2 regions of the Cupriavidus sp. GW823-FHT06D04 genome follow, and region 2 is predicted to be linked to the other one. Evidence: predicted binding sites of a transcription regulator. Region 2 holds the regulator's gene; the other holds the start of a gene.

Region 1 (7,453 bases), 440 kb from region 2:
CATCGACGGAACTGATCGCATCGGCCGAGGCGCGCCTTGCGCGCTGTGCACCACTCATGGCGACGCTGTTTCCCGAACTGGGGTCAAGCCATGGGCAAGTGGAATCGCAATTGATGCCGGCCACCGCACTCCAACACGCGATCGTCGGCAACGATGGCGCCGAGGGGGCATGGTTCATCAAGCGGGACGACGAACTGCCGATTGCAGGTTCCATCAAGGCTCGCGGCGGCTTTCATGAAGTGCTGGCGATTGCCGAATCTATCGCGATCGAGCACGGTGTCCTGAAGCCTGCGGGTGATCGCCGCCTGCTGGCGACGGCGGCAGCGCGCGCGCTGTTCTCGCAATACTCGGTAACGGTCGGCAGCACGGGCAACCTCGGCTTGAGCATCGGCGTGATGGCGGCTGCTCTCGGGTTCGATGCGGTTGTACATATGTCCGCGGACGCCAAGGCGTGGAAGAAGGACCGCCTGCGCAAACGCGGCGTACGCGTCGTGGAACATGAAGGCGACTACGCTGAAGCAGTGGCAGCTGGCCGGGACCAGGCGCTGGCAGCGCCGCGCTGCCATTTTGTTGATGACGAGCGCTCCGCCCTGCTCTTCTTCGGATACGCTGCCGCGGCACGCCACCTGGCGCGCCAGCTGGCCGAAGCCGGCCGCGTCGTGGATGCCGCGCATCCGCTCTTCATCTATCTGCCCTGCGGTGTCGGCGGCGCACCCGGTGGTATCACTTACGGGCTCAAGGCACTGTTCGGCGAGCATGTGCACTGTTTCTTCGCCGAGCCCGTGGCCTCGCCATGCGTACTGGTGCAGTTGGCCTCAGGTGCGCAAGCTCCCGTATCCGTCTACGACATCGGCCTGGATAACCGGACCGACGCCGATGGCCTCGCCGTCGGCCAGGCATCCCATCTGGTCAGCCCGTTGATGGCTTCCCAACTCGCCGGCGTGTTCACCGTCCCCGACGATCAACTCTACGTTCAGTTGCTCGCGCTCAAGACGTCGATGGGCGTGGAAGTCGAGCCGTCAGCGGCCGCCGGCATCGGAGGCCCGGGCTGGCTGCGTCGCTCGCCCGAGGGCCAGGCGTATGTGCGCGATCACGGATTGCACATGCACGACGCCACGCATGTGATCTGGGCCACCGGCGGCTCGCTCGTCCCGCCCGAGGAGCTTCGCCGGTTCCAGGATTACGCCGCAACACTGGCCGGCCATGCTTCTGGCGCGATGCAACAGGCAGCCTGACCCTCTCGTCGTCGCGCCCCCCACAATACAAGGAGACACTTTCATGGAGCAGCATCGCCCGATGTTCAGGGGCGGCCTGACACTTACGCATTTGAAGACGCCACCTATCGCAAGGTCGCCCTGCGCTTCATCCCGTTCCTGATGCTGTGCTACGTCGTCGCGTATCGCGATCGCGTGAATATCGGCATCGCCAAGCTCAACATGCTGGCCGACCTGCAATTCAGCGAGGCGGCCTATGGGCTCGGCGCAGGGCTGTTCTTTATCGGCTACATGCTGTTCGAGGTACCGAGCGACCTAATCATGCATCGTGTCGGCGCGCGACGCTGGATTGCCCGCATCATGATCTCCTGGGACCTGCTCTCAGGAGTCATGGCATTTGTCACGACACCATTGCAGTTCTACACGGTACGCTTCCCTGCTCGGCGTCGCCGAAGCCGGCTTCTACCCCGGCGTAATCCTCTATCTGACGTACTGGTTTCCGAATCGCCACCGCGCTAAAGTCACTGCCATATTTCAGGCGGGCATTCCAATCACCGGCTTGCTCGGCAGCCCTTTGTCGGGCTGGATCCTGGAGCGCTTTCACCTGGTCGGCGGTCACGCCGGCTGGCAATGGGTGTTTGTGCTCGAAGCCCTGCCGACGCTCCCGCTGGCGATCGGCGTGAAATACGGCCTGACGACGAATTCACAAACACGTCAATCCCGCCCTGAGTGTCCTCTTCGACCGTTTATCTTTGGAAGTGGGTCGTTGAGCACCTCGCCATAGATGCGGGCGCACATATCTTCCAAGGCCGAATCGTCTGTTGGCTTCGAAATTTCAAATTGCACGACGCGCATGCCCTTCCCTTGTGCTTGCTCCTCTCGTGAAGGCGCCAATGCGCAAACAAAAAATGGGAGCGAGTTGCTCCCATTTTTTGTCACTTAGCATCTATCTACTGCCTCAATCCCAGCTCAACGCCCCACCCGTCTGATACTCAATAACGCGAGTCTCGAAGAAGTTGCGTTCCTTCTTCAGATCGATCATCTCACTCATCCACGGGAACGGATTCTCCTCATTCGCGAACAACTGATCCAACCCAATCTGCTGGCAACGACGATTGCAAATGAACCGCAGATACCCCTTAAACATCGGCGCATTCAACCCCAACACCCCACGCGGCATCGTATCCTCCGCATAGCGATACTCCAGATCCACCGCCTTCTTGAACAGCTCAGTAATCTCAGCCTTGAACTCCGCCGTCCACAGATGCGGGTTCTCCAGCTTGATCTGGTTGATCAGGTCGATACCAAAATTGCAGTGCAGCGACTCATCGCGCAGGATGTACTGATACTGCTCGGCAGCACCAGTCATCTTGTTCTGCCGGCCCATCGCCAGGATCTGCGTAAAGCCCACATAGAAGAACAGCCCTTCCATGATGCAGGCGAACACGATCAGGCTCTTCAGCAGCTTCTGGTCGTTTTCCGGCGTGCCGGTCTTGAACGACGGGTCGGTCAGGGTGTCGATGAACGGGATCAGGAACTCGTCCTTGTCGCGGATCGACTGCACTTCGTGGTACGCGTTGAAGATCTCGGCTTCGTTCAGGCCGAGGGACTCCACGATGTACTGGTAGGCGTGGGTGTGGATGGCCTCTTCAAAGGCCTGGCGCAGCAGGTACTGGCGGCATTCCGGCGCGGTGATCTGGCGGTAGGTGCCCAGGACGATGTTGTTGGCGGCCAGCGAGTCGGCGGTGACGAAGAAGCCGAGGTTGCGCTTGATGATGCGGCGCTCGTCTTCGGTCAGGCCGTTGGGGTCTTTCCACAGGGCGATGTCGCGGGACATGTTGATTTCCTGCGGCATCCAGTGGTTGGCGCAGCCGGCCAGGTATTTTTCCCACGCCCACTTGTACTTGAACGGCACCAGCTGGTTGACGTCGGTCGAGCCGTTGATCACGCGCTTGTCGGCGGCATTGACGCGGCGGTTGCTTTGCGCGGCGGCGGCGTTGGGATTGTCGCCCAGGATACCGGGCTGCGTGGCGGCCGGCGGCAGTACGCCTTGCTGGTCGGCCGTGGCGGCAACAGCGGGTTGCAGGGCAGGCTGCGGTGCGGCCTGCGGGGTAGCTTGAACGTCGTCGTCCCAGCTCAGCATGATGTGGTTCTCCGTGATTCGATTTGGGGGCGGCGGTTTGGTCGGATTTGACGCTTCACTTCGTGGTGGCGCCGGCCCTCACCCCCGCCCCTCTCCCGCAAGCGGGAGAGGGGCGGGGGTGGCTTTTACTCTCTTACGTTATTGGCAGGCTTCGCACTCTTCAAAGCCAGGGTCGCCCGGGCGCATCGTGCAGACCGCGCCTTCGGCTTCCGGCATGGCCGGGGCCGATGCTGCGGCTGCGTCCAGGGCGGAGCCGCTGTCGCTGCCCGACGACACTGCGTTCAGCGAGCCGCGCGACACGGTGGACTTCTCCACGTGCGTCGCAGCCATGGTGCGCAGGTAGTAGGTGGTCTTCAGGCCGCGCAGCCAGGCCAGCTTGTAGGTGTCGTCCAGCTTCTTGCCCGAGGCGCCGGCCATGTAGATGTTCAGGGACTGGGCCTGGTCGATCCACTTCTGGCGGCGGCTGGCGGCTTCCACCAGCCAGGTCGGCTCCACTTCGAACGCGGTGGCGTAGATGTCGCGCAGGTCTTGCGGGATGCGGTCGATGCGCGACAGCGAGCCGTCGAAGTACTTCAGGTCGGCAACCATCACCTCGTCCCACAGGCCGCGCTCCTTCAGGTCGCGCACCAGATAGTCGTTGACCACGGTGAACTCGCCCGACAGGTTGGACTTGACGTACAGGTTCTGGAAGGTCGGCTCGATGCAGGCCGACACGCCGATGATGTTCGAAATGGTCGCGGTCGGGGCGATCGCGATGCAGTTCGAGTTGCGCATGCCGTGCTGCTTGATGCGGGCGCGCAGCGCGTCCCAGTCCATCGTGCTGGACAGGTCCACGTCCAGGTAGCCGCCGCGCTCTTCGGCCAGCAGCTTGAGCGAGTCTTGCGGCAGGATGCCACGGTCCCACAGCGAGCCTTCATAGGTGCTGTAGCGGCCGCGCTCTTCGGCCAGCTCGGTCGAAGCCTTGTAGGCGTAGTAGCACACCGCTTCCATCGAGGTATCGGCAAACTTGACGGCGGCGTCGCTGGAGTACGGCGTGCGCAGCACGTGCAGGCAGTCCTGGAAGCCCATGATGCCCATGCCGACCGGACGGTGGCGCAGGTTGGAATTGCGCGCCTTGTCCACGGCGTAGTAGTTGATGTCGATCACGTTGTCGAGCATGCGCATGGCGGTGCGCACGGTCTTCTGCAGCTTGGCGTGATCCAGCGCGTAGGTGCCGTCGGCCTGCTTGGTCATGTGGGCGACCAGGTTGACCGAGCCCAGGTTGCACACGGCGATCTCGCTCTCATTGGTATTGAGCGTGATTTCCGTGCACAGGTTGGAGCTGTGCACCACGCCCACGTGCTGCTGCGGGCTGCGGATGTTGCACGGATCCTTGAAGGTGATCCACGGGTGGCCGGTCTCGAACAGCATACCCAGCATCTTGCGCCACAGTTGCAGCGCCGGCAGCTTCTTGAACAGCTTCAGTTCGCCGCTGGCGGCCTTGGCTTCATAGCCCAGGTAGGCCTTTTCGAATTCCTTGCCGACCTTGTCGTGCAGGTCCGGGCAGGTGGCGGGCGAGAAAAGGGTCCATTCGCCGGCTTCCATCACGCGCTTCATGAACAGGTCCGGAATCCAGTTGGCCGTGTTCATGTCGTGGGTGCGGCGGCGGTCGTCGCCGGTGTTCTTGCGCAGTTCCAGGAATTCTTCGATGTCCAGGTGCCACGTTTCCAGGTAGGCGCAGACGGCGCCCTTGCGCTTGCCGCCCTGGTTCACCGCCACGGCGGTGTCGTTGACCACCTTCAGGAACGGCACCACGCCTTGCGACTTGCCGTTGGTGCCTTTGATGTGCGAGCCCAGTGCGCGCACGTTGGTCCAGTCATTGCCCAGGCCGCCGGCGAACTTGGACAGCAGGGCGTTTTCCTTCAGCGCTTCATAGATGCCTTCCAGGTCGTCCGAGACGGTGGTCAGGTAGCACGACGACAGCTGCGAGCGGCGGGTGCCGGAGTTGAACAGGGTCGGCGTGGACGACATGAAGTCGAACGACGACAGCAGCTGGTAGAACTCGATGGCGCGCGCTTCACGGTCCTTCTCGTTCAGCGCCAGGCCCATGGCCACGCGCATGAAGAAGGCTTGCGGCATTTCGATGCGGGTTTCATCGATATGCAGGAAGTAGCGGTCGTACAGGGTCTGCAGGCCCAGGTAGTTGAACTGGAAGTCGCGGCCGGCGTCCAGCGCCGCGCCCAGGCGGGCCAGGTCGTAGGTGGCCAGTTGCTCGTCCAGCAGTTCGGCTTGAATGCCGCGGGCGATGAACTTGGGGAAGTACTCGGCGTAGCGGCTGGACATCTCGGCCTGGGTCACTTCGGTGCCCAGGATTTCCTTGCGGATGGTGTGCAGCAGGATACGGGCGGTGACCTGGCTGTAGTCCGGGTCTTTTTCGATCAGGGTACGCGCGGCCAGGATGGCGGAGTCGTACACCTGCGTCATCGGTACGCCGTCGTACAGGTTCTTCAGGGTTTCCTTCAGGATCGGCTCGGCGCTCACTGCATTGCCAAGGCCGCTGCAGGCATTGTCGATCAGGGCGTGCAGCGCGGCGATGTCCAGCACGTGCGTGACGCCGCCATCGGTCACGTTGACCGAGATGCCGCCTTCCTGCACGCGGGCCACGGCCTGGGCGTTGGCCTGGGCGCGCTCGTCCTTGCGCTTCTCGCGGTACAGCACATAGGCGCGGGCCACTTCATGCTCGCCCGAGCGCATCAGCACCAGTTCCACGTGGTCCTGCACGTCTTCAATATGGATGGCGCCCCCGTTGGGGCGGCTGCGCACCAGCGCGCGCACGACGTTGTCAGTCAGTTGCTCGACGATCTCGCGCACACGCGCGGACGCGGCGCCCTGCCCGCCATTCACGGCGAGGAAGGCCTTGGTCATGGCAACGGCGATCTTGGACGGCTCGAAAGCCACCACGGCGCCGTTGCGTCGAATGATCTTGTGATCCGGGTAGTTCGTATTGGCGGCGTTGGCGGGGGTCTGCTGCGCGGTCGGTGCAATACCGGCGGCGGCGCCACCCGTGGTGATTTCGTTCTGGGCCGTTTGCATGAGAACTCCTGTTTTTACCCTGGAAATAAGAGACAAAAGAGTCCCTGGCGAAATGCGGCGAAAAGAACGTCCCTCCCGGCGTGAAGTCAGGGCGGACAGACTGCCTTTACGTGAACATTTCGCCAGGGACTCTTGTGATTCGCTGGCCTTAGCGGGCGGTTTCGAGACGATGCACGAACTTCGTGATCCCTGACTCGCCCTTGGGCCGGCTCCCCGGTTTGACTACTAGATATAGTGTGTGACGCGTGAAACTGGGCTAAGTATAGTGAAACGAATCCGAATGACCAGTCTTGACAAGCGCTATTTCGGAGGCGGTTGCGCCGATGCGGCAGCGCCACATGCCCGCAACCCTAATACTCGCAAGGGTTTTCGCCAGACCGTTCGCAACTGCACATTTCACAAAAATTTTTTTGATTGTTGCGAGGTTGCGATAGCCCCACGCCGAGGTAGGGCATGTGCGCCGGAACGGGGCGCACGGGGATGGGGAATGACGTTAAGAATTCGTCACCTGGCCAGCCGCGCCAGGGCACTGGTAGGGCAACATGCCCGGCGCCACGCCCGCCTGCCTGGCGAAGCGCGCCCAGTCGAAATGCGGGCCGGGATCGGTCTTGCGCCCCGGGGCGATGTCGCTGTGGCCGGCAATCGCGCGCACCGGGTAGGCGACCAGCAGCGCGGGCACCAGCGCGGCCACGGTGTCGTACTGGGCCAGGGTGAACGGCAGGTCGTCGCAGCCCTCGATCTCGATGCCGATGGAAAAATCGTTGCAGCGGGCGCGGCCGAAGAAGTCTGACTGCCCGGCGTGCCAGGCCCGCTGCGTGCACGGGACGAACTGCACCAGTTCACCCTCGCGGGTGACCAGGAAGTGCGCGGACACCTGCACCTGGTGGATGGTGGCAAAGAACGGGTGCTTATTGGGATCGAGCCGGTTCTGGAAGAAGGCCTCGATGTCGCCGCTGCCGAACTGGCCGGGCGGCAGGCTGATGTTGTGCAGCACCACCAGGTCCACCGGCATGCCGGCCGGGCG
Region 2 (7,453 bases):
CCTTGGCCTTGTTCTCGGCGTCAGCCTTGGCCTTGGCGTCCGCCTGGGCCTTGGCCTTGGCGTCCGCTTCCTTGCGTTCTGCTTCCTTGCGCTCGGCCTGCTCCTTGCGCTGCTGTTCCTGCTGCTGCGCTGCCTTCTTCTTCGCGTCGTCCTTGCGCTGGGCTTCCTTGCGCTCGGCCTCGCGCTGTTCCGCTTCCCTGCGCTCGGCTTCCTTGCGTTCCGCCTCTTTGCGCTCGGCTTCCTTGCGCGCGGCCGCCTGCTTGCGCTCGGCCTCTTCGCGCGCTGCCGCCTCGGCACGGCGCTTCTGGCGTTCCAGCGCGATGTCGGCGTCGTCCTCGACCTTGCTCTTCACCTCGGGCAGCGGCGGGGCCGGGCGCGGCTGCACCACCGGCGCCGGCGGCGGCGGCGGGGGCGCGGTGGCGGCCGGAATCTCTTCCCACAGCTCGGCCTCGGCGCCGACCGGGGTGCTGCTCTGCAAGCGCACGCCGTAGTACAGCACGACAGCCAGCAGCATGTGCATGAAGAGCGCGAACAGGAAGGAACGCAGGGTTCCCCGCTCCTTGACCGGCTGGTAGGGATAGGCGGCGACGGTCTTCATCAGGCGCAACGGCAATCAGATAGGCGCTTCAATGCGTCAGGAGGTCTTGGACTTGACCATCAGGCCGACGCGCTTGATGCCATCGGCTTTCAGGATCGACATCACGTCCAGCACCGCCTCGTACTTGACCGAGCGGTCGGCGGCAATCACCACCGGCTGGTCGGGATTCTCGTTCTGGCGCTGGTGCACAAAGTCGAGCAGGCCCTGCTTGTCGAGCTTGCGCTCGAAGGCATTGCCGGCGTTGTCCTTGCCGCGCGCGGTGAGCTGGCCGCTCTCGTGCACGGTGACCACGATCGGCGGCGCCTTCTGCTGCGGCGTGGCGTTGGCCACAGTGGGCAGGTCGACGGTGGCGGGGCTCACGATCGGCGCCGCCACCATGAAGATGACCAGCAGCACGAGCATGACGTCGATGTACGGCACGACATTGATCTCGGCGCTGGCCCGGCGGCGCGAGCCGCCGCGGCGCTGAATGGCTGCCATTGCAGGACTCCTGGAAACGCCGGCCCGGGCTTGCGCCCGGACCGTCTGGATTAGATTCGATACGTGTGCAGTTAGCGTGCCTGCCGTTGCAGGATGTTCAGGAACTCTTCCATGAAGCTCTCGAACCGGATCGCCAGGCGGTCGATCTCCGTGGCATACCGGTTGTAGGCGATCACCGCCGGAATCGCCGCGAACAGGCCGATCGCGGTTGCTACCAGCGCCTCGGCAATACCGGGGGCTACCGATGCGAGAGTCGCCTGCTGCACATTCGACAGGCCGCGGAATGCGTTCATGATCCCCCAGACCGTACCGAACAGGCCGATATACGGGCTCACCGAACCCACCGACGCCAGGAACGGCAGATGCGATTCCAGCACATCCATCTCGCGCTGGTAGGCCGCGCGCATCGCGCGCCGGGCGGCATCGAGCAGCGCGCCGGCTTCATTGCCGCGCTCGCGTGCCTTCAGGAACTCGCCCATGCCGGATTCAAAGATCCGCTCCAGCGCGCCGGTGTTGTGGCGGTTGTTGACGGCACTGTTATATAGCGCCTGCAGGTCGCCGCCGGCCCAGAAGTCGCGTTCGAACCCCTCGGTCTGGGTGCGCGCCGAGCGCAGCGCCAGGTGCTTGCGGAAGATATAGGTCCACGAAAACAGGGACATGACGAGCAACAGCACCATGACGGCCTGTGCCAGCAGGCTGGCGTGGAGCACCAGCGTTACGATCGACATGTCTTGCGTGACGGTCACGGGATTCATCGTGCGGACTTGATGGTAGCTAGAACGGGGTCGGGAATCGGGGCGGGACGGAAAGTGCTTCGATCGACACACCCAACGCGGATCGCGCCAGATGCCAGCATCAGCTCGGCACGCCAGGCTTCCTGGGTGAACTGGACCGACGCCGGGCCGACCCGGTCGATGCGCGTGCGGATCTCGAGCTGGTCATCCAGCCGGGCGGGCGCATTGTAGTCCACCGCCGTACTGCGGACGATAAATACCACGCCCGCCTCGTCGGCGAGCGACTGCTGCTCGATGCCGAGCGCACGCAGCCACTCGGTGCGGGCGCGCTCGAAGAACTTCAGGTAGTTGGCGTAGAACACTACGCCACCCGCGTCGGTGTCTTCCCAGTACACCCGCAGGGTCCAGACAAAGTTTGTCATGGCCGCGATTGTAACGGAGAGCGATAGCGGTTTCGTGTAAACCCGCATGACGACTTTGCAACAGCAAGTTGCTGGCCAGCCCTTGCCAGTCCTTGCCTGGCGGGGCCGACGGCTTGCGGCGGGCGCCCGCCTCGCGCTACACTGCGCGCAACCATTCCATCTTGCGCGACTGGCGAAGTCAGTGGGCACTACCACGAGGAAGCGCAAGTTCTCTGGCGTGACGTTCATTGCGCGTTCGCGTAACGTTCAGCACGCCTAGGCGTGAAGTTGCTTGCGCCTGCCGCTCGCCTGGGCAGCGAATGGGAAGCAGGGTGCGCCCTGCACCGACGGTTACAACGTGCCGCCGGTGCTGGTCGCCGCTAGCCTTCCCCGCGCGCCCTACCCCCGATGCGTGAATCGGATTCCCTATTTTTCAGACGAGTTTCGCCATGTTCGAACGCAGCCGTTTTACGATCGACCAGATCGACCCCGAGGTCTTTGCCGCCATCCAGCAGGAAAACCAGCGCCAGGAAGACCACATCGAGCTGATCGCCTCCGAGAACTACACCTCGCCGGCCGTGATGGCCGCCCAGGGTTCGCAGCTGACCAACAAGTACGCCGAGGGCTATCCCGGCAAGCGCTACTACGGCGGTTGCGAGTACGTCGACGTGGTCGAGCAGCTGGCCATTGACCGCGTCAAGCAGCTGTTCGGCGCCGAAGCCGCCAACGTGCAGCCCAACTCGGGCTCGCAGGCCAACCAGGGTGTGTACTTCGCCGTGCTCAAGCCGGGCGACACCATCATGGGCATGAGCCTGGCCGAAGGCGGCCACCTGACCCACGGCATGGCCCTGAACATGAGCGGCAAGTGGTTCAACGTGGTCAGCTACGGCCTGAACGCCCAGGAAGACATCGACTACGATGCGCTGGAAAAGCTGGCGCAAGAGAAGAAGCCCAAGCTGATCATCGCCGGCGCCTCGGCCTTCGCGCTGCGCATCGACTTCGAGCGCATCAGCAAGGTGGCCAAGTCGATCGGCGCCTACTTCATGGTCGACATGGCCCACTACGCCGGCCTGATCGCCGCGGGCGTCTACCCGAACCCGGTGCCGCACGCCGACTTCGTCACCACCACCACGCACAAGAGCCTGCGCGGCCCGCGCGGCGGCGTGATCCTGATGAAGGCCGAGCACGAGAAGGCCATCAACTCGGCGATCTTCCCCGGCATCCAGGGCGGCCCGCTGATGCACGTGATCGCCGGCAAGGCGGTCGCGTTCAAGGAAGCGCTGACGCCTGAGTTCAAGGCCTACCAGCAGCAAGTGGTGAAGAACGCCGCCGTGCTGGCCGAGACCCTGATCGCGCGCGGCCTGCGCATTGTCTCGGGCCGTACCGAAAGCCACGTGATGCTGGTCGACCTGCGCGCCAAGAACATCACCGGCAAGGAAGCCGAGCGCATCCTGGGCGAGGCGCATATCACCGTCAACAAGAACGCCATCCCCAACGATCCGGAAAAGCCGTTCGTGACCTCGGGCATCCGCCTGGGCTCGCCGGCCATGACCACGCGCGGCTTCAAGGAAGAAGAAGCCCGCATCGTCGGCAACCTGATCGCCGATGTGCTGGACAACCCGCACGACGCCGCCAACATCGCCAGCGTGCGCGAGCAGGCGGCAGCCCTGACCAAGCGTTTCCCGGTCTACGGCTGATGCATCGAGGCCGCCCATGCGGGTTCGCATGAGCGGCCGGCAGCTCCGCAAGCCGGCGCCCCGGGGCACCGGCTTGCGGGCCTCGCCAACCCGCCCCGCCACCGCAGAACGACAACACGGACAAGGCGACGGGGTTCAACTGAAGGTGGTCCGGCATGAAATGCCCCTTTTGCGGTCATTCCAATACCCAGGTACTCGACACGCGCATGTCGGAAGACGGCGATGCCGTGCGCCGGCGCCGCCGCTGCGAAGCCTGCGACCGCCGCTTCACCACCTATGAGCGGATCGAGCTGTTCTTCCCCGCCATCGTCAAGAAAAACGGCTCGCGCGTGGACTACACCCGCGCCAAGCTGAAGGATTCCATGCGCCTGGCGCTGCGCAAGCGCCCGGTCTCCGCCGAAGCCATCGACGAAGCCATCACCCGCATCGAAGAAAAACTGCTGGCCCTGGGCGAAAAGGAAATCCCCAGCAGCCAGGTCGGCGAGCTGGTGATGCGCGAATTGCGCAAGCTCGACAAGATTGCGTATATCCGCTTTGCTTCGGTGTACCGGAGCTTTGAGGACGTGTCGGAATTCCGCGACGTGCTGGATGAATTTGCGGCGTCCACCCCCCGGAAGGGGTAGTAAAAGTAACAAAATCGTTGTTTAATCCCCGTTGCATTTCCGCAAGGCCCGCTGTCGCATATTAAAAGGGCCCGGATTGCAGACCAAAAAAAGAAGTTAACGAAGTCGGACGTCTTTTGACGGGGGTCAGAATGGGTCAACGCTGCCGCGGGGCAGCCGGCTTTGCCATGCTCGAAGCATTGGTGGCAATTGTCGTTCTGGCGGTTGGCGTGCTCGGCGTCGCCAGCCTGCTGCTGAATTCATCCCGCTTCACGCAACAAGCTTCCTACGACACCACTGCCATGCAGCTGGCCACCGAGATGGCCGAGCGCATGCGTGCCAATCCTGCCGTCTCGCAAACCGGCGCGGCGGCGGAAGCCATCACCCCGAACCGCTACTTCATCGACACCGCCACCGGGCAGCCACCCGCGCTCACGGCAGCAAACAGCCCGTACGCGATCGCCTGCTCGGGCACGGCGGCCGGGTGCGCGCAGCAACTGGCGGATTTCGATGTCGCCGAGTTCTGGGAGCGTGTCAGCACAGGCCTGCCTGGCGGACGCGCCGTGATTTGCCGGGACATGGTTGCGTACGACCAGACCACCGGCTTCTCATGGGGATGCACGCCATCGGCCACTGGCCGCCCGGACGACGCACCGATTGTCATCAAGATCGGCTGGATCTCGCGGCTTGCCGCCAAAACCGTCGCGGCACGGGTCGACATGTCCGACATGGGCACGCGCCCCCAGGTGGTCATCGTGGCCACGCAGGGTACGGTGAACTGACATGCGGAACGCCAGGACGTATCTCAACCCCGGCCGGCATCGTCAGCTGGGGCTGTCGCTGGTGGAGCTGATGGTAGCGATGACGCTGAGCCTGCTCCTGATCATGGCTGCCGCGGCGCTCTACCTGACCGGGCGAGCCAACTACAACAGCATCGACGACACCACGGCGCTGGATGAGAAAGGCCGCTTTGCGGTGGATACCGTGGTGCGGATCGTGCGCCAGGCCGCCTGGAGCAATTATGCGGGCAACAGCGCCGCGGCCTCGCCCGGCGCCAGCGGGCCACCCGCGCCCAGCCCTGGAGGCGTCATGCTCACGACCACGAGCCTGTCGCCGACCATCAGCGGCCTCGACAACTGCAGCGCCCCCACGCAAGACCTCGGCAATCCGGCGCAGAACCTCGCGTGTCCTGCCCAGGCGGGCGCCGTGAACAAGAGCGATGTGCTGCAGGTCCGCTTCTTCGGTTCGGGCACGCAGCAGGACCGCACCGTTCCGGACAACAGCATGATCGACTGCTCCGGCAACGGCGTCGCCGAGCCGCAGGCCTGGGAAGACGCAGACCTCGCGCGCGGCATGGCGGTCTTCTATGTCAGCAACGATGCCAGCGGCATGCCTCAGCTGATGTGTGGCTATCGTCCACGGGACACCGCCAACAAGGAAATCCTCACGGCCGGCACGGCGTACCAGGCTGTTTCGCTGATCTCAGGCGTCGAAGTCTTCCAGGTGCTCTACGGCGTGGATACGAATTTCGACCAGACCCCGGACCGCTTCCTGTCAGCCACCGAGGTGCTGGCCCTGCCCACCACCTGGCAGAACGTCGTCGCCATCAAGATTGCCATGGTGCTGATGGGCGATACCGCCAGCGCATCGCCCCAGGATCCGCCAACCTTCCGCCTGTTTGGGCGCCTGTTCCCGGGCTCGCCGGGCAACGACATGTCCTTCACACCAGCCACGCAACTGCAGCGGATGCGACGACTGTACACCGTCACAGTACAGCTCCGGAACATGGCAACCTGCACCACGTGCTCGCCGACATGAACGCCCGCACCGCGCAACCCAACCCGCGTGGCATCGCGCTGATCACCGCCCTGGTGATGCTGCTGATCATCAGCGTCATCGCCATCGCCGGCGCCCGGCTGGCCATTGGCAGCAAGCGCATGGCATCGAACCAGCGCGACCGGGACCTGGCTCAGCAAGCGGCCGAGGCAGCCTTGCTGGATGCAGAAATCGACATCCAGGGTGTCGCCGCGCCAACCAGCCGGTCGGCCATCTTCTCCGGCACCACGATGAATGTCCTGCCGTTCGTGGCGGGCTGCAATACGGGCGTGACAGGCGCCTCACCCTTCCAGGGACTGTGCGACCCGGTGCTCGACGGTACGCCGAACTGGCTCACCGTTGACTTCAGCCAGACTGGCGCCAACGCACGCACCACCGCCTATGGCACCTTCACCGGCCGCAGGTTCCCGACCGCGACCGGCGGGCTGCTGCCTGCCGCGCTGCCGCGCTACATCATCGAGCCGATCAACGACATGTCGCCAGGCGCGAGCGAGGGCGCATACATCTTCCGCGTCACGGCCGTCGGCTTTGGCGCAAACCCGGCGACCCGGGTCATGTTGCAGTCGTACTACCGAAAGGGGGAATGAATGGCAACGCCCATGACTGTCGCGGAGCACGGCAAATGAGCCGCATCCGGAAATTCCTGTTCGCGGCCATGGCTGCGCTTCTCAGCCTGCCCGCCGGCGCGTTGCTTGCCGCGACAGAACAGAGCAGCCTCGCGACCGTCAAGATCGCGCAGGCACCGCTGTACGGCCGCAATCAGAATATCCACCCCAACCTGCTGCTGACGCTCTCGGTAGAATTCCCCACGGTTGGGGCAGCCTATCGCTCCGGCACGTATTCACCGGCCACCGAATACATCGGCTACTTCAATCCGCTCAAGTGCTACAACTACAGCGGGGGCGACAGCAACGGCTATTTTGTCATTGCTGGCGATGCCAACACGGCCGATCACACATGCGCGGGCCAGTTCAGCGGCAACTTCATGAACTGGGCCACGGCCTCGGCCATCGATATGCTGCGATACGCGCTGACCGGGGGCGACCGCGTGGTTGACACCGCCACGCAGACCATCCTGCAACGTGCCGTGCTGCAGGACAGTTTT

The links. Region 2 encodes NrdR, which represses ribonucleotide reductase genes. Its sites were predicted from a motif close to CACNANATNTNGTG; they were not measured.
Region 1: AC1Q7H_RS03280 (ribonucleoside-diphosphate reductase subunit alpha) is a predicted target of NrdR. The motif match lies at 6,653-6,666, and genes of this name have one in related genera.

What each region holds. Positions count from the first base shown of each region.
Region 1 is NZ_JBXAHL010000001.1:692,975-700,427, forward strand. Features, by position in the region: gene dsdA (D-serine ammonia-lyase) at 1-1,235, shown strand, start outside; partial or broken gene AC1Q7H_RS03270 (MFS transporter) at 1,332-1,896, shown strand; gene AC1Q7H_RS03275 (ribonucleotide-diphosphate reductase subunit beta) at 2,173-3,357, opposite strand; gene AC1Q7H_RS03280 (ribonucleoside-diphosphate reductase subunit alpha) at 3,496-6,429, opposite strand; gene ampD (1,6-anhydro-N-acetylmuramyl-L-alanine amidase AmpD) at 6,923-7,453, opposite strand, start outside.
Region 2 is NZ_JBXAHL010000001.1:255,927-263,379, forward strand. Features, by position in the region: gene tolA (cell envelope integrity protein TolA) at 1-598, opposite strand, end outside; gene tolR (protein TolR) at 635-1,078, opposite strand; gene tolQ (protein TolQ) at 1,150-1,833, opposite strand; gene ybgC (tol-pal system-associated acyl-CoA thioesterase) at 1,830-2,234, opposite strand; ZMP/ZTP riboswitch at 2,390-2,535, shown strand; gene glyA (serine hydroxymethyltransferase) at 2,663-3,910, shown strand; gene nrdR (transcriptional regulator NrdR) at 4,066-4,533, shown strand; gene pilV (type IV pilus modification protein PilV) at 4,665-5,294, shown strand; gene AC1Q7H_RS01245 (PilW family protein) at 5,296-6,330, shown strand; gene AC1Q7H_RS01250 (pilus assembly PilX family protein) at 6,327-6,935, shown strand; gene AC1Q7H_RS01255 (pilus assembly protein) at 6,971-7,453, shown strand, end outside.